DNA from 3 places in the Romboutsia sp. 1001285H_161024_C4 genome. Region 3 is predicted to be linked to each of the others. Evidence: riboswitches for the same ligand, from Rfam matches in the RefSeq annotation. Region 3 holds a riboswitch; each other region holds the start of a gene.
What was found. Region 3 has a riboswitch for thiamine pyrophosphate ahead of thiS (sulfur carrier protein ThiS). Riboswitches for the same ligand answer to the same signal wherever they lie in the genome.
Positions count from the first base shown of each region.

Region 1: it holds a riboswitch for thiamine pyrophosphate, as region 3 does, so the genes downstream of both, thiC (phosphomethylpyrimidine synthase ThiC) here and thiS (sulfur carrier protein ThiS) in region 3, are expected to answer to the same signal.
Region 2: it holds a riboswitch for thiamine pyrophosphate, as region 3 does, so the genes downstream of both, thiD (bifunctional hydroxymethylpyrimidine kinase/phosphomethylpyrimidine kinase) here and thiS (sulfur carrier protein ThiS) in region 3, are expected to answer to the same signal.

Region 1 covers NZ_JADNAJ010000005.1:217,301-223,454, forward strand. The annotation lists gene nrdE (class 1b ribonucleoside-diphosphate reductase subunit alpha) at 1-1,579, opposite strand, end outside; TPP riboswitch at 1,958-2,060, shown strand; gene thiC (phosphomethylpyrimidine synthase ThiC) at 2,171-3,484, shown strand; gene I1959_RS10600 (calcium/sodium antiporter) at 3,623-4,579, shown strand; gene I1959_RS10605 (MFS transporter) at 4,616-5,785, opposite strand; gene I1959_RS10610 (cold-shock protein) at 6,002-6,154, shown strand, end outside.
Region 2 covers NZ_JADNAJ010000001.1:342,537-348,690, forward strand. The annotation lists gene I1959_RS01750 (YhgE/Pip domain-containing protein) at 1-742, shown strand, start outside; gene I1959_RS01755 (DEAD/DEAH box helicase) at 1,045-2,157, opposite strand; TPP riboswitch at 2,516-2,612, shown strand; gene thiD (bifunctional hydroxymethylpyrimidine kinase/phosphomethylpyrimidine kinase) at 2,763-3,569, shown strand; gene thiM (hydroxyethylthiazole kinase) at 3,586-4,371, shown strand; gene tenA (thiaminase II) at 4,371-5,054, shown strand; gene thiT (energy-coupled thiamine transporter ThiT) at 5,042-5,665, shown strand; gene thiE (thiamine phosphate synthase) at 5,695-6,154, shown strand, end outside.
Region 3 covers NZ_JADNAJ010000004.1:32,273-38,426, forward strand. The annotation lists gene I1959_RS08355 (MerR family transcriptional regulator) at 1-321, shown strand, start outside; gene I1959_RS08360 (thiamine phosphate synthase) at 472-1,098, opposite strand; gene thiH (2-iminoacetate synthase ThiH) at 1,098-2,201, opposite strand; gene I1959_RS08370 (thiazole synthase) at 2,203-2,979, opposite strand; gene thiF (sulfur carrier protein ThiS adenylyltransferase ThiF) at 2,999-3,805, opposite strand; gene thiS (sulfur carrier protein ThiS) at 3,807-4,001, opposite strand; TPP riboswitch at 4,132-4,243, opposite strand; gene I1959_RS08385 (CPBP family intramembrane glutamic endopeptidase) at 4,468-5,244, shown strand; gene hpf (ribosome hibernation-promoting factor, HPF/YfiA family) at 5,338-5,868, opposite strand; gene I1959_RS08395 (DEAD/DEAH box helicase) at 6,009-6,154, opposite strand, start outside.

The sequences.
Region 1 (6,154 bases), on a different contig from region 3:
TTAATACATTACTATCTTTTCCTTTTGCATATTCTGATTTTTCAAACCCAACAAATGTTTTATTTCTCTCTTTAGCTATATTCATAGATGACTTTATAGCAAAATGTCTAACCATTGCAAAAAATACATTACAAAAGTCTATTGCTTCTTCTGATGTATATAGTATATTTTCTCTTACTAAGTATCCATGTAAATTCATAGCTCCAAGACCTACTGCATGTGACGAATCATTTCCATTTTTGATTGTTGGCACTTCATTTATACTAGTGTTATCAGAAACAAAAGTTAATGCTCTTATTGCAGTATCAATCGTATTTTCTATATCTTTATTATCCATTACATTAGCAATGTTTAAAGAACCTAAATTGCAACTTATATCTTGTCCCCATATATTTTCTCCAGCATATCCTTTTATATTTGATGGTGTTTGGTATTGAAATATTTCACAACATAAATTAGACATTTTGATTTTACCAACGTCTTTTAGTATATGTTCTCTATTTGCAGTATCTAAAAATACAACATATGGGTATCCACTTTCTTGTTGCATCTGTGCTATCTTTGTTAGCATTTTTCTAGGATTTATTTCTTTTTTTCGTATATCTTCATCATTTTTTAAAATATCATACCATTTTTCCATATCCATCTCATCAAGATTTATATTATATTTTTTATAAACAGAATGAGGATAAAATGCATAAGCCACCTCATTTTTCTCTGCCAATTCCATAAATTTATCTGGTATTAATGCCCCTAAAGATAATGATGCTAATCTTATTTTTTCATCTGCATTTATCTTTTTGGTATCCATAAGTAATTCAAAATCTGGATGAAATACACTTAAATATACAGCCCCTGCACCTTGTCTTGCACCCATTTGGTTAAAGTAGGTAAATGACTGTTCTAGCATTTTGGCAACTCCTACCACACCACCAGCTGCACCTTCTATATCCTTAATAGGATCTCCTGAAGCTCTTAATCTTGATAAATTAAGCGCTACTCCGCCACCTATTTTTGATAGATGATTTGCTGATGAAATTGCATATGATATACCTTCTGTACTATCTTCTATAGATATCAAAAAGCACGATACCATTTCTCCTGCTCTAGCTCTACCTGCATTTAAAAATGTAGGTGTTGCTGGTTGAAATTCTTGTTTTACTAGTTTCTCTGCCAATTTTTTTACTAAGTCTTTATCACCATTTCCAAGTGCTAAAGATACTATGAGAACTTTATCATTATAGCTTTCTAATATTTCTTTATTGTCATTAGTCTTAAGTGCATAGTTTTGATAAAACTTATTTGCACTCATATATGAATTAAATTTAAATCCATAATTTTTTATGATTCTTTCTATTTCTTTTATAAAGTCTATATCATATCTTTCTATTACTTCTTTAGAATAGTAATTATTATCTATTAAATATGATAGCCTTTCTTCAAGACTATTAAATACCTTTGTTCTAGGTTTTATATATTCATTTATATAACTGTATAATGCTTCTTTATCTTTTTCTAATTGATATTTTCCTTCTTTATTTTTTATTATGACTTGATTATTTAGTTCTATCCAGTTCATTTTTCCCACCTTTTATTTAATGTTTTACTAATCATTATCTACCATTTATAGATATAATATTTAAACCAAATACTATATATTGTATATACACCAATAAAAGTATTCTTAATCTATTATTATATTTTATTTTTTTTATTCTTTTTAATATATAGTTTTTTCAACACATAAGGCATTGATAATTTTTTATAATTGCTTTTTTTATTTACAAATAATATTCATTATGATATTCTTAAGTTAAGTGGGAACTTATATTTTATATAAGTATTACGCTAGCCCAAATAAAGGCACTTATCTTTTGATAGGTGCCTTTCCGTTTTTATAAGTACAAAAAAATTTCTTTACAATACATAAATAAAGAACTACAATGTTTTTGAAAAGATATCTAACTAGGGGTGCCTTTTAGGCTGAGAAATGATAAATTCATTAACCCTTCGAACCTGATGTAGTTTATACTACCGTAGGAAAGTTACTTTTGTGTTTATTAATAGCTATAAAACAAATATAGTCTATTTATTAATACATATTTTGAGAAGCTTTGCCTTATGGTAAGGCTTTTTTTATTTATTAAAATATAATAAGGGGGATTTTAATATGATGTATACTACTCAAATGGATGCTGCTAAAAAGGGGATAATTACTAAAGAAATGGAAATAGTAGCAAAAAAAGAAAATATGGATGTTAATATTTTGAGAGAGCTAATATCTAAAGGTAAAGTAGCAATACCTGCTAATAAAAATCATAAATCTTTAAATCCTGAAGGTGTAGGCGAAAATCTAAGAACCAAAATAAATGTAAATTTAGGTATATCAAAAGATTGTTGTGATATTGATGAAGAGATGAAAAAGGTTAATTTGGCATTAGATATGAAAGCCGAAGCTATAATGGATTTAAGTTCTTTTGGTAAAACCAAAGAATTTAGAAAAAAACTTATATCATCTTCTAATGCTATGATAGGAACTGTTCCTATATACGATGCTGTTGGTTTTTACGATAAAGAATTAAAAGATATAACTGCTAAAGAATTTTTAGATGTAGTAAGAAATCATGCAAATGATGGTGTAGACTTCGTTACTGTACATGCTGGTATAAACAAAGAAACTGCATCTGTTTTTAAAAGAAACAAAAGACTTACTAATATAGTATCTAGAGGCGGTTCTTTAATGTATGCTTGGATGGAGCTTAACCAACGTGAGAACCCTTTTTATGAATACTTTGATGAATTACTTGATATATGCGAAGAATATGACTTAACATTAAGCCTTGGAGATGCTCTAAGACCTGGGTCTATAAATGACTCTTCAGATGCTTGTCAAATAAAAGAATTAATGATATTAGGTGAACTTACTCTAAGAGCGTGGAAACGAAATGTTCAAGTAATAATAGAAGGTCCTGGACATATGTCATTAGATGAAATTGAGTCTAATATGTTACTTGAAAAGAAACTTTGTCATGGTGCACCATTTTATGTGCTAGGTCCTATAGTTACAGATATAGCTCCTGGATATGATCATATAACAAGTGCTATTGGAGGTGCCTTAGCTGCTAGTTATGGAGCTGACTTTTTATGTTATGTAACCCCAGCAGAACATTTAAGACTACCTAACTTAGATGATGTTAAAGAAGGTATTATAGCTACTAAAATAGCTGCTCATGCTGCAGATATCGCAAAGAAAATTCCTAAATCTAGAGATATAGATAATCAAATGAGTAAAGCTAGACAAGAACTTGATTGGGAAAAAATGTTTGAACTTGCTATTGACCCACAAAAAGCTAGAAGATATAGAAAAGAGTCAACTCCTAAACATGATGATAGCTGTACAATGTGCGGTAAGATGTGTTCTATGAGAAATATGAATAAAATAATGAGTGGTAAAGACTTAAATTTATTAAGAGCAGATAATTAGTTACATACTTAATTTAATATTATAAATATCTATTATATTCTTTGCATAACTAAGTTTCATCATATTTTAATGATTTACAAAAGAATACATAAAGTGGTATACTGTCCTTTATAAATATATATTTTTGGAGGAATATTAATGGCATTTATAATATTAATATTAGGTTTTATTTTCCTTATAAAGGGTGCTGACATATTTGTCGATGGTGCTGCTTCAATTGCTAGAAAATTTAATGTTCCAGCTATGGTTATAGGTCTTACTATAGTAGCTATGGGTACATCTGCACCTGAAGCCGCAGTAAGTATTACATCTTCATTAGCAGGACAAAATGATATGAGTGTTGCTAACATCGTAGGCTCTAACTTTTTTAACATACTTGTAGTGTTAGGTGTGTCTGCAATAATTGCAAAGTTACCAGTTCAAAAAGATACTATAAAAAAAGATACTCCATTTTTAATAGGTATAAGCTTTATGTTGTTACTATTTTCACTTGATTTACATATAAATAGATTTGAAGGTATTTTTTTCTTATTAGTATTTGCCTACTTCTTAATAAATACTGTAAAAAGTGCTAAAAACTCTAATAATGAAGAAGACTTATCTGGTGGTGAAAGTGCTATAGCTATAGAAGCTGAAGTAAGTGAAGATGTTCCTATGTTTAAAACAATTATATTAAGTTTAATTGGTATAGCAGGAATTATTGTTGGTGGAGATATGGTTGTTGATTCTGCCACGACTATTGCAACATCATTTGGTATGAGTGCAAACTTAGTTGGACTTACAATAGTTGCAGTTGGTACTTCACTTCCTGAATTTGTTACTTCTATTATGGCTATAAAAAAGGGTGAAACTGAAATAGCTATAGGTAATGTAATAGGCTCAAACGTATTTAATATACTTTTAGTTTTAGGTTTAGCTACAACTATAAGTCCGATATCTATAAGTACATTTGCTCTTATAGATATAATATTTATGACATTTATAACAGTTTTACTTTATATCTTTATGAAAAAAGATAATTGTCTTGTAAAAAAACAAGGTTTTATATTAATAGCTTTATATATAGTATATATGATATATACTATAGTTAGGTAATCTAAAAAAGGAAGAACATAATTATGTTCTTCCTTTTTATTCGCTTATAATATTTGTATTATTTATATTCTTATATTCTAATTTATTTATTGCAAATATAATTCCAAAACTTATGATAGAAATTATTATTGAGCATATAAATATGGCTTTCATTCCATATAAGTCTATTATATTTCCATATATAAGTTTTATAACTGATGACCCAATTCCTATACAAAAAGTGTATATAGTCATGGCTGTAGTGTATAATTTTTTTTCTACTACGTTTCCTATAAAGTCAAAAACAGTTATAGTCATTATAGCTATTGCTACACCATGAGAAGCTGATGCTAATATAAATAATGCTATATTATTTGTAAATGTATATATTATCCATCTAATAAAAAGTGCAATTGCACTTACAGTAATCATTTTTGTATTTCCATATTTTTTTAAAAGATCTTTGGTCTTAACCATAAAATAAAGTTCTGGAGCTACCATAAACACAGTCAACATTCCTACAAGTTCCTTGCCTGCTCCTAAGTTTAATAAATGTATACCTTGGTAGGCGCTTACCCCATCACTTAAGGCAACAATACTTATACTTGCTAAAAGTATTAACACATATTGTTTATTAGTAAATAATTTTTTTATATCTACTTTTAAATTTAACTTTTCTTTAGACTCCATTTCTTTAGGTGTATTTAAATATGGAGTTATAAATAAACATAGTAGCATACTAAACATAAACATGTAGAAAAATGCCAAATCATTTCCTGTTAAATTCATTATATGACCACAAATAAAAGCAGATAGTGCATATCCTATAGAACCTAATACCCTTACTTTTCCATAATTTTTATTTTGTTCTTTACAATATGAAGTTGTTATAGTATCTGCAAGTGGCAATAATGAATTTCTAAACATTTCAAAAAATATCGCTACTATAAATATCGGTATAAAAGACGTTGTTTTTGAATATAAATATCCCAGTAAAAATGCTACTAATACATTTATCCATAATATAAGCTTTTGTTTTTTTATAATATCACTTATAATCCCCCATATAGGTACAAGTGCTATACCAATTATAGATGGTATTGATACTATAATCCCTATTTGCGATGGACTAAAATTTAATGTTTTTTCTAAGTATACAGGTAAATAAGTCATAAATGACCCCAATCCTATAAACATACATAAGTATTTTATATAAAATTTAGACATAATATTCCTCCTCTTATAAGAATATACCATAATATTGTTAGTTTTTGTACAATCATTTTTTTTATATTTTTTAGAAAATTTAGGTATATTTATTAGTATTTAAGGTAATTATTTAAATAAATAAAAAAAGTGTGTACATTTGCTTAAATAAGTGTTACACTTAAATTACAGTAAATCAAGAAATAATCTTGATGTAGGTTTATAGGAGAATTGAAAATGATTCAAGGAATAGTAAAATGGTTCAATAGTGAAAAAGGATTTGGATTTATATCTGTAGAAGGTGGAGATGATGTATTCGCTCATTTCTCAGCTATACAAGTTGATGGATTCAAAACTTTAGAAGAAGGTCAAAAAGTAAGCTTTAATATA
Region 2 (6,154 bases), on a different contig from region 3:
AGTAGAAAAAACTAAGATATTAACAGATAAAAATTTAGACAAGTTAATTTCAATATTAGATAAAAATTCAAAAGAGATAGCATCTTTTATATCATCACCTGTTAATGTTAAGACAGAAGAGTTATATAAGGCAGGTATATTTGGAGTCGCTTTAATGCCATTTTACTCAGTACTTGCAATATGGGTAGGAGCACTTTTATCTACATCACTACTTACAACAGAGTGTGAAGAATTAGCGGGAGAAAAAACTAATTTAGTTCAAAAACATTTTGGTAAAATGCTTACATTTATGACAGTATCATTAATACAGTCTTTAATAATTGCAACAGGTAATATATTTATATTTGATAAGCCTGTTAGTATACCTTTAATGTATTTATTTACTATAGTATCTTCTATACTATTTACTACAATTATATTTACATTAGTTTCTTTATTTGGGAACTTAGGTAAAGCTATAGCTATAGTTATTATGGTCTTCCAAATAGCAGGTTCTGGAGGGATATATCCTATACAAACTAACCCTAAGATATTTGAAATATTACAACCATATTGGCCATTTACTTATGCTATAGATGGATTTAGAGAAGCTATAGCAGGACCTAGCATGAGTGCTGTATATTATGATTTATCTATGTTAGCAATATTCTTTGTAATATTTATATCATTAGTCATATTTAAGAAAACTTTCCATAATATAACTGAATTTATGAATGATAAGTTTAAGGAGTCTGGTTTATAGTTATAAATAATGGTAATTATTTAACAAATAAATATTGAATAGCATTTCCATGACTAGTAAAATAATAATCATAATAAACATTAAGGAAGTGACAATATGAACAAGGATTATTATTGCCCATACTGTAAATCTAAATTAGATGTACTAGATGGATGAGGTACTATTAATTATTATTGCATGGAGTGCAATATGCTTATATCTAGAAAGAAGATATTGACTAAAGAAGAATTAGAGAATATTGATATAGAAAATAAAAATACCTAAAGGAATAATTCCTTTAGGTATTTTTATTAACATTACTATTAGTTATTATCTATTTCTCTTCTTGGGATAGTATATTGAATAGAATTTTCAATTTGTTCTAAATATCTTTCATCTTTTGGGGCAACAAATAGACAAGTATAACCTTTTTCACCAGCTCTACCAGTTCTACCAATACGATGTATGTAGTCTTCTGAAGTTTCTGGTATATCATAGTTATATACATGAGTAACACCAGTAACATCAATACCTCTAGATGCAACATCAGTAGCTATAAGATATTGTATATCTGCATTTCTAAAAGATTTCATAATTCTTTCACGTTTTGATTGAGGGATGTCGCTGTGAAGTTTAGCACAATTATACCCTCTTTGACAAAGTGCTTCATCTAAAGCATCTGCTCTTCTTTTGGTTCTACAGAAGATTATAGCTAAAAAAGGATTATCTTTATCAAGTACAGAACATAGTGCATCTTGTTTTCTTCTATCTGTAGTTTCTACAACTTCTTGATTTATATTTTCAAGTGTTATTTCTTCTTTTTCTATAGATACAACAATAGGATCAGTCATATATCTATAAGCTAATTTTTTAACTTGTGAGTTCATAGTAGCGGAGAAACACAATGTTTGACGCTTTTTAGGAACTTCCTTTAATATAGCTTCAACTTCATTTTTAAATCCCATAAATAACATTTGGTCAGCTTCATCTAGTACAAAAGTTTTTAACTTACTAAGATTTACAGTTTTTCTATCTAAGTGATCTAAAAGTCTTCCTGGTGTAGCTACTATAAGGTGTATATTTCCCTTTAACTTTTTTAATTGACCTGCTATATCTTTTCCACCATAAGCTGATAATACATTTATATTCTTACCTTTTGAAAGTTCAATGGCTTGTTCAGTTATTTGAATAGCTAGCTCTCTTGTTGGTGACAATATAAGTGCTTGAACATAATTAGCGTTTGGATTAATATTTTCAAATATAGGAAGTAAAAATGCTAGAGTTTTTCCCGTACCAGTTTGAGCTTCTGCTATAACATCTTTTCCAGACTTTATAAATCCAATACTTTCTTTTTGTATAGGTGTAGGAGAGTTAATTCCCCTATTTTTTAGTACATTTACTAAATCTTTACTAATTCCAAGTTCTTCAAAATTCATTATATATTACCTCTTAATATCTTTATAATTTGAGCAACGGATTTGACCGAAATAGTTTGCCAACACGTTGCTTAAAGCATTAGTGAACGTTATATCGTTGCGACATAGAAATAGTTATCCTGAATATCGCTTAAACGAAGTAAACTTTTTATTTATATTTTCCGTATTAATAAATAATATCATATAGTTATAATTAATACTAATAATATTATTTATTAATATAAAATATTAATGTTAGTTTTATATATTAATGGGTATTAAATAAATGTTAGTATTTATAAATATACAGAAGATTTTATAAATTATAATTAAAGTTGATTTATTTAGATTATAGAAATATACTATAAGTATAAAATAAAATATTTGCTAGGGGTGCCGAAAGGCTGAGAGACGAAACGTTAACCCTTGTACCTGATCTGGATAATACCAGCGTAGGAAAGCTTGATAATATATTATTATATTATATATTAAATTAGAAATTAAGGCTATATTCCAATGTTGGGGTATAGCTTTTTAATTGCAAAAATATATGATATTGAAGTTAATTGAGGAGATAACAAGCTTTAGCAAATTAAATATTTAATAAATAAAAGGGAGAAGATCATATGAAAAACTACAAAATACCTACACTGACAATAGCAGGTTCAGACTCGTCTGGTGGAGCAGGTGTACAAGCTGATTTAAAAACATTTAGTGCAATAGGAACTTATGGGATGAGTGTTATAACAGCTATAACAGCCCAAAATACTAAAGGTGTATTCATGGTAGAAGATTTAAGCAAAGAGATAATTAAAAAACAAATAGAAGTTGTATTTGATGATATACGTCCAAAATCTTTAAAAATAGGTATGGTATCTAGTGAAGAAATAATAAAAGAAATAGCAAAAACTCTAGATAAATACAAACCAGAAAATCTAGTTATTGATCCGGTAATGATATCAAAGAGTGGATATTCACTACTTAAGCCAGAAGCTAAGCAAAGTATGATAGAGTATCTTATACCAATGGCCTACATAATAACACCAAATACACCAGAAGCAGAAGAAATAACAGGTATTAAAATAGACAATGTTGAGGATATGAAATTAGCAGGTCAAAAAATATTAGAATTAGGTCCGAAGTTTGTACTTATGAAGGGGGGACACTTAGACGGTGATGCTGTAGATATACTTATAGGCAAAGATATATTTAAAGTATATAAGAGTGAAAGGCTATATAGAAAAAATACGCATGGAACAGGATGTACACTATCTTCAGCAATAGCTGCACACTTAGCATTAGGATATGATATATGTGAAAGCGTAAAAAGAAGTAAGGAGTATATAACAAACGCAATAAGATATAGTTTTGATATAGGAAGTGGAGTAGGACCTGTTCATCATTTCTATGAAATAGAAAATAAGAAAATATAGTATTGGGGTAGAGAATATGTATAGTTTAATAAATAAAGTTAAAGAAATTAATCCATTAGTACTTCATTATACTAATGAAGTAACTATAAATGATTGTGCTAATATAACATTGGCACTAGGAGCGAGTCCTTTAATGAGTTTTTCATATGAAGAAGTAGAAGAGATTGTTCAGGTAGCAAGTGCAGTGGTTATAAATATAGGTACTATGAAATCTTCTAACTTAGAATTATTTTTACAAGCAGGTAAAATGGCCAATAAGTACAATAAACCTGTTGTACTTGACCCAGTAGGGGTATTTGCTACAAAAACTAGGGCAAATTTTGTAAAAAGATTATTAAATGAAGTAAGATTTACTGCAATAAAAGGAAATGTAGCTGAGATTAAATATATAGGTGGATTTGATGTTAAAGGCAAGGGTGTTGACTCTTTTGATGATGACAAAAATATTGATGAGGCTATAAAAAAGATTGCTAACAAATTAGAATGTGTAGTTTGTGCAACTGGAAAAGTAGATAGTGTAACTGATGGAAATAGAATAATTAAAATATATAATGGAACACCTAAGTTAAAGTATATAACTGGTACAGGGTGTATGTGTGCTAGCTTAATGGGATCATATCTTGGGAGTAGTGATAAAACTTTAGAGGCTATCTCTATGGGGATAATGACGATGAGTTTATGCGGACAGCTAGCTGATAAAGAAAATATATCTATAGGAGACTTCAAAGTTGAGCTTATGAATAATATATATGACCTAGATGAAGAAAAGCTAAATAAATTTGGAAAGGTTGAGGTTATATAATGAAATTTACAGATTATTTATTTGAAGAAGTTAAAAATATATGGCAAGAATACTTAGAACATCCATTTATAAAAGAACTAGGAGAAGGTACTTTACCTAAAGAGAAATTTAAAAATTATTTAGTACAAGATTATTTATACCTTAAAGAATTTGGTAAAGTATTTGCAATGTGCTTAATAAAGTCAAAGACTATAGAGGAAATGAACTTTTTCAGTAGAGCCATAAGTGCATCGATAGAATATGAAACAGCAGTACATGTTAGTTATATGAACAAATTAGGAGTACCACCAAAAATAGCAGAAACATGTAAATATGAAATAACAACAGATAATTATACTAGTTATATGCAAGCTATAGCCTTAAAAGGAAATTTAAGAGAAATTGTAATCTCTACAATGCCTTGTAACTGGAGCTATAATTATATAGGACACTATCTACTAGATAATTACAAAGAGACATTAGAAGGAAATTACTACAAAGAATGGATAGATATGTACTCTGAAGGAAAATTTGACGAGAATCTAAGGGAGTGGTTAGATTATGTTAACTATTTATGTAGAGATATAAGTAATGAAGAAAGAGAAAACTTAAAAGAAATATTTATAAAATCAAGTTTACATGAATTAGAATTTTGGAATATGGCCTATAAAGAAACTAAGGAGGGAGACTTATGTCTAGTTTAAATAATATATTAGGAATAGTTATATTAATCGTTAGTATAGGATGGTTTTGCTTGTATCTAAAAGATATGAAAAATAGAAAATTAAGCACAAAAGAAATAGTACTAATCGGTATGTTTTCAGCAATGTCTTATATACTTTCTATGATTCAATTTATAAAATATCCTCAAGGCGGGGGAATAACTTTATTTTCAATGTTACCTACAATGCTACTTGCTATACTTTACGGTAAAGAAGTTGGGATAACTGCAGGTTTAGTTTTTGCTTTAATAAAGTTAATAAGTGGACCAACAATAATACATCCAGCTCAGTTTTTATTAGATTATATACTTCCAATGATGGTACTAGGGTTAGCAGGAATATTTGGAAGAGATAAAAAACTTAATATATTTGCAGGATGCATATTAGCAACTAGCCTTAGTGTTTTAATGTATATAATATCAGGAGTATTATATTTTGCACAATATGCACCTAAAGGAATGAATCCTATAGTATATTCATGTGTATATAATATATCAAGTGCAGGTGTAGAAGGATTATTAACTAGCATATTAATATTATTTATACCTATAAAGAGGTTTAGTAAGGTTTTAAATATATCAATTAGCCAATAAATACTAAAAAATTAATATAGGAGATAAAGATGAGAGAAAAATTAAAATTATATTTAGTTACAGACTCAGATATTTTAAAAGGTAGAGATTTTTATGAGTCTATAGAAGAAGCATTAAAAGCAGGCGTAAAAACAGTTCAATTAAGAGAGAAAAAAGCATCAGGAAAAGAATTTTTAGAAAAAGCTTATAAATTAAGAGAACTTACAAAAAAATATAATGCAATTTTTATAATAAATGATAGAGTAGATATAGCAATGTTAGTAGGTGCAGACGGTGTTCATATAGGACAAAGTGATATACCATGTAGTGAAGTTAGACATTTAATAGGGAATGATAAGATAATTGGGGTATCTACTCAAAATTTAGAATTATCACTTAAGGCAAAAAATGATGGTGCAGATTATATAGGTGTAGGATCAATGTTTACTACAACTACTAAATTGGATGCAAAACATGTGAGTATAGAAGAATTAAGAAGTATAAAAGAAA
Region 3 (6,154 bases):
CCCCATTTTTTAGGTGAAATGCTTGAATACAGTGATATAGCTAATGGTAATTACTTAGATTATAAATATATATATAATAAACTTCCTAATAAAGAATATTCTAATTTTACTAAAGCTAAGGGATTGTACATTGTTGCATATCATAGGGGTAGTTATTATAACACTAGCATTACTTATAATAAGATTTTAAAGTTTATAGAAGAAAATAATCTATCTGTTCAAGGTCATTTCTATGAAGATATAATACTTGATGATTTAGCAGTTCAAGAATATGATGATTATGTAATAAAAATCTCAATAAAAGTTAATTTATCTAAATAAAACTCATGATTTAAATGGTATTAACTTTAAATTCTAATCCTTTACTAGATCAAAGATTGTAACTATTTTAAATAGTAAAATACATAAAAATACCTATTTATAATAAAAGTTAGCGTCTAAAATAATAAAAATTATTTTAGACGCTAACTTTTAATCTATATTATATTCATTTATTGTTTTTTTTATATTTTTACTACTCATTAGGTTAGACATAACAGCTATATCATCACAATAATCTACTATGTATTTGACATTGCTAGGTGTTATTCCACCTAATGCAATTAAATTTATATTTGAATTAATAAGTAAAGAATTGGCCTCTTTTAATATTTCAATTCCTTTAGGTTTTAAGTTTTCCTTACATTTAGTTTCATATATGTGTGATAAAAATATATAATCTGCATTTCTTTTTAGTACTTCTACTATATCTTTTATACTATGAGTTGATACTCCTAATATTTTATTAAAGTTTTTGATATCTATATACTCATTTGTATCTTTTTTATTTTTTTCATCATAAATATCTATAAACTTATCAAATGGTAAATGTATACCGTCGGCATCAACTCTTTTAAATACTTCTATATTGCTATTTATTATTATCTTAGTATCTTTATTTATATTTTTTTTAATCTTAAGATATAAATTTTCTAGCTCATCATTACTCAGATCTTTTTCTCTTAGTATTATATTTTTAACGCCACAATAAGATGCTTCTTTTATAACTTCAATATACCTATCATATTTGCATAGATGCCTATTCGTTATTAGATACATTAAAACCTTTCCCAATCTTTAAATATTTGTTGGTATCCAATATCTTTTAACATGGCTTTTATATCACTAACACTACTTTCATCACTAATTTTAAATTGAGATGTATCTTTACTATTTTGAGAATGCCCTCCTACATTTGTTGATACACCTGCACTTAATTTTGTAACTCCCAAAGGTATTAAATTTCTTCGCAATGATAAGCTTTCTCTAGTCGATAAATTTATACCACCTTGATTATCAAATAATCTCATAACAACCATAGCTTGTACTAAATCATTATCATTGATATCAATTATTTTTTCATAACATCCCTTAAATGGTCTTATTCTAGGTATTGAGTATGAAACGTCTACATGTGGATATTTTTTTCTTAAATATCTTCCATGCATTAATGTAAAAAAAGTTTCTTTTCTAAAATCATTAAGACCAAGTAACGAACCTATTGATACACTTCTCATTCCAGCTTTTATTCCTCTTTCTGGTGAGTCTAATCTATATTTATAATTAGATTTTGGACCTTTTAAATGTACCTCTTTATAAATATTTTCATCATATACTTCTTGGTATACAGTAAGCCCTTCAACGCCTTTATCTACTAAATATTTATACTCTTCTTCATCCATTGGATAAACTTCTATTGTAATAGATGGAAATTTATCTTTAAGAACTTCTACAGCTTCACCTATATACTCTACGTCTGAATGAATCTTACTTTCTCCAGTTAAAAGCAACAAATGCTTAAATCCCTCTTTAGATATTTCATTTCCTTCTATTTTAATTTCATTAATGTTGAGCTTTTTTCTACTTATTCCAGAATCTATATTATATCCACAGTATAGACATTTATTTACACAATAGTTTGCTATATACATAGGAGTATACAAAAGTATAGTCTTTCCAAAATATCTATTAGTTATCTCGTGTGCTTTTTGTGCCATTTCTTCCAGGTATTTAGTGGCTTTTTTAGATAATAAATTTAATAAATCATATTCATCTAAATTATCCTTTTCTAAACTTCTTAAAACATCATAATTTGATACATTTTCTAGATATTTATCTATATCAATATCTTTATACTTTTCTATAACATTATAAAAACTCAAATTAAACACCTACTTCACTTAAAAATCCAGTAAGAGGTGAAGATGCATTTGCAAAATTGCTTACTCTTCCTGTTTTAGCTAAATATGCTTCTCTTCCACCTTCAACTGCTAATTTGAAAGCATTCGCCATTTTTATAGGGTCGCCTGCACTAGCTATTGCAGTGTTTACAAGTACTGCTGCTGCCCCCATTTCCATAGCTTCCATAGCCTGAGATGGTTTTCCAATTCCTGCATCTACTATTATTGGTATATCTAATTCTTCTATCATTATTTTTATCATTTCTTTCATTTTAAGCCCTCTATTAGAACCTATTGGTGCCCCAAGTGGCATAACTGCTGCTGCCCCTGCTTCTATTAGCCTTTTGCCTGCATATAGATCTGGACTCATATATGGAAGAACTACAAATCCTTCATCAGCAAGTATTTTAGTTGCTTTTATAGTTTCTTCATTATCGGGTAATAAGTATTTTGTATCACTTATTACTTCTATTTTTATAAAGTTTCCACATCCCATTTTTCTAGCTATTCTTGCTATCCTAACAGCTTCCATATGATTAGTCGCTCCTGATGTATTAGGAAGTATTGTCATATTGCTAGGTATATGTGATAGTATATTTTCTTCTGTATTGTCTAAGTCTACTCTTCTTAGTGCCATAGTTATTATTTCACTGTTACTTGACTCTATTACTCTTGGTAACATATCATTTGAACTATATTTTCCCGTTCCTATTAAAAGTCTACTATTAAACTCATGTCCGTTTAATATTAATTTATCCATTTTTATCCCCCACATAATCTTATTTGTCTTCTATCAATATTTTTGTTGCTAAATTAGCCATGTGATTAGCACATATAGCCACCCTTGGTGCCATAAGCCCATCACCTTCTTTAGCTTCATTTATCTCATCTCCACATATGTAAAATTTATCTCTGATTTTTCTTGTTTTTATTATGTTAGAATCATAATATCCTGCCACTCCAGATGAGGATATTAAATATTTATCTCTCATTTTAGTTAAAATGTTATTTGCAATTTCTGCTTTGTACTTTGGATTATCAAAAGCCTCTATTATTATATCTACGTTCCCAAATTCATGTATATTTGATGAATCTATTATTTTGTTTATAGTTTCAACTTCTATAAATGGATTAATATTTTCTATATTATTTTTAAGTGCCTCGGTTTTATATTTTCCTATATCATTTATAAAATATTGTTGTCTATTTAAATTAGATGGTTCTACTATATCAAAGTCTGCTAGTATTAATGTTCCTACGCCTATTCTAGCTAAAGATATAGCTATATTTGAACCCAATCCACCAATACCTAATATTGCTACTTTTCCATTTTTTAATTTGTAGTGAACATTTGGAGTATGTCTGCTAACCATAAGATTTTCTAATTCTTCAAATTTTGGAATTTCACCCCTTTTTATTAATGTAACTCTATCATTTTCATATAATTCTAAATCTACATATGCATCTACTGGATGACCATTTAGTATTATTATATCTGCATCTTTTTTATATTTTTCTTTAACTTTATCTACTGTAACTATATCTTCATCAATATTTACAAGTAGCTCATTTATAAAAAGTTGCATCTTATCCCCCTCCAACAAACCTTATGACTTCTATAACATCTTCTTCTCTTAGTATATAGCTATCGTATTGATTATTTTCAATTATGTTTAAATTTATCTCTACTACTACGCTATCTTTTTTTACTCCAATATCTTCTAATAACTTTGATATTGTCATATCTGATTTAAATTCAAACTCTTCCCCATTTACCTTCACTTACATTTCCTCCTTTTAAGGATTATCTTTTATAAGATATAAAAATAATTATATAAATTTAACTTTAATAGCATTAAAAAAGCACTCTCTTTTTATAGAGAGCGCCTTATTTAACTAAAAATCTAGGTACATTAAAATATACGAGCTTCCCTACGTAAGAATTATCTTAATCAGGTTCTTAGAGTCTGAAAGTTATGGCTTTACTTCTCAGCTATCCAATCATAGCTCCCCTAGCTTTTATTTATTTTTACAAGTTGAGTGTAGCACAATGTATTTTCATAATCAACAAATTATTAGTTTATAAATAAACTATATATATATATTTATTATACGAATTTTATTTAATTTCCCTATTAAATTAGTTAGATTTCTTATGTATAATAATTATATAGTTATTCAATAATTTCAATATACTTTGAATTATTCTATAAATTAATTCTTATAAAAAATTCGGAGGCGAAAAAAATTGATTTCAAAAGATACAAAGTACTTTTTTATAGTACTAATACTTTTTTGTATAATTGGATTTACAGTAACTATATCTACAACACAACTCAATATTTTAATATATGGTTCTCCTATTTTTATGTTATTTTATGCACTTTCAGGGTATTCTCCTGCTTTAGCTGGATTAATTACCGCTAAAAAGTTTTTGTCTAAAGATGAATTTGATAGATTTTTAAGGAACTGTGTAAATGCAAACAGGAGTCTAAAGGAATATTTATATGTTATTATCGCCGCTTTAATACTTTGGACCGTTCCATATATAGTAGTTGAAATGTTTAGAGGCTATGGTGCCTTACTAAAATCCCCATTAATATTTTTAAGTTGGTTAACTCCTATAATGATATTTGGGGGAGGATTAGAGGAAATAGGATGGAGAGGTTTTTTACTTCCTAAATTACTAAAGAAATATTCTCCTTTTAAAAGTTCTCTAATAATAGGTATTATTTGGTCCTTATGGCATCTACCTTTATGGTTTGTAGTTGGTACACCACAACAACATACTAGTTTTATTCCATTTGCTCTTAGTTGTATTGCTTCTTCTTTTGTACTTACTTACATATACATGGAAACTAATAGCATTTGGCTTTGTATATTATTTCATGCTTTAGATAATGCTTGTTCTTATGTATTTGAGTATGATGTGGATTTACATATAATTATAGCTCTAGCAACTTGTCTAGCTGGTTTTATTATATTTTATATATCAAAAAAATGTATAAAACTAAAATCTAAATAATTCAAGTTATATTAATAATAATAAGCTATTTTTTAATAATAAAAAACGTATTGAAATTTTCAATACGTTTTTTATTATTAAATGTTTATGGTATTACACTTGTTCTATAAGGCCATATCCATCATGTCTTTTATATATAATACTTGTTTTATTTGTCTCTATATTTCTAAATAAAAAGAATTGATGTCCTAATAAATTCATTTGAACAATTGCATCTTCTGGAGTTATTGGCTTGTCCATTTTAAATTTCTTTCTTCTTTTTATTACATCGTCATCTAAATCTATTTCTTCATATTCCTCTATATTATCAAATCTTATACTTTCATTTTTTCTATTTCTTCTTATCATTTGTGTTTTGTATTTTCTAAGCTGTTTATAAAGCTTATCATATAATAAGTCTATTGCTGAATATAAATCTTCTTGGCATTCTTCAGCTCTAACGATAGTTCCATGTTTAGTATATACTGTCGCTTCAATACTTTGATTTTTTCTCTTTACATCTATTTTAACATGTACATCAAAATCATCATTAATATATTTTTCTAGCTTTTCAAACTTACTTTCAATTTTTTCTCTTATTGCCTCTGTAACTTTTACATGCTTTGAAATTATTTTTACGCTCATAGTATGTACCTCCTGTATCTGGACTACATTTTTAAATATACAAGTTATCTTGTATATTTAAATAATAACAGGAAAACAATTACATTTTAAGGCTATTATTATATATTTTTTTGGTGTATTATAGAAGTTAAGGGGGTTTTTTATCTACTATCTTTTTTTATTTTTACCATCTTCTTTTTTACACTAATCTCTTTATACTTCTTTAATATAATTTCACCTTTGTGATTTAATATATCTACATAAGAACAAAGGTCTTGTACCTCTATTACACCTATATCTTCATTAT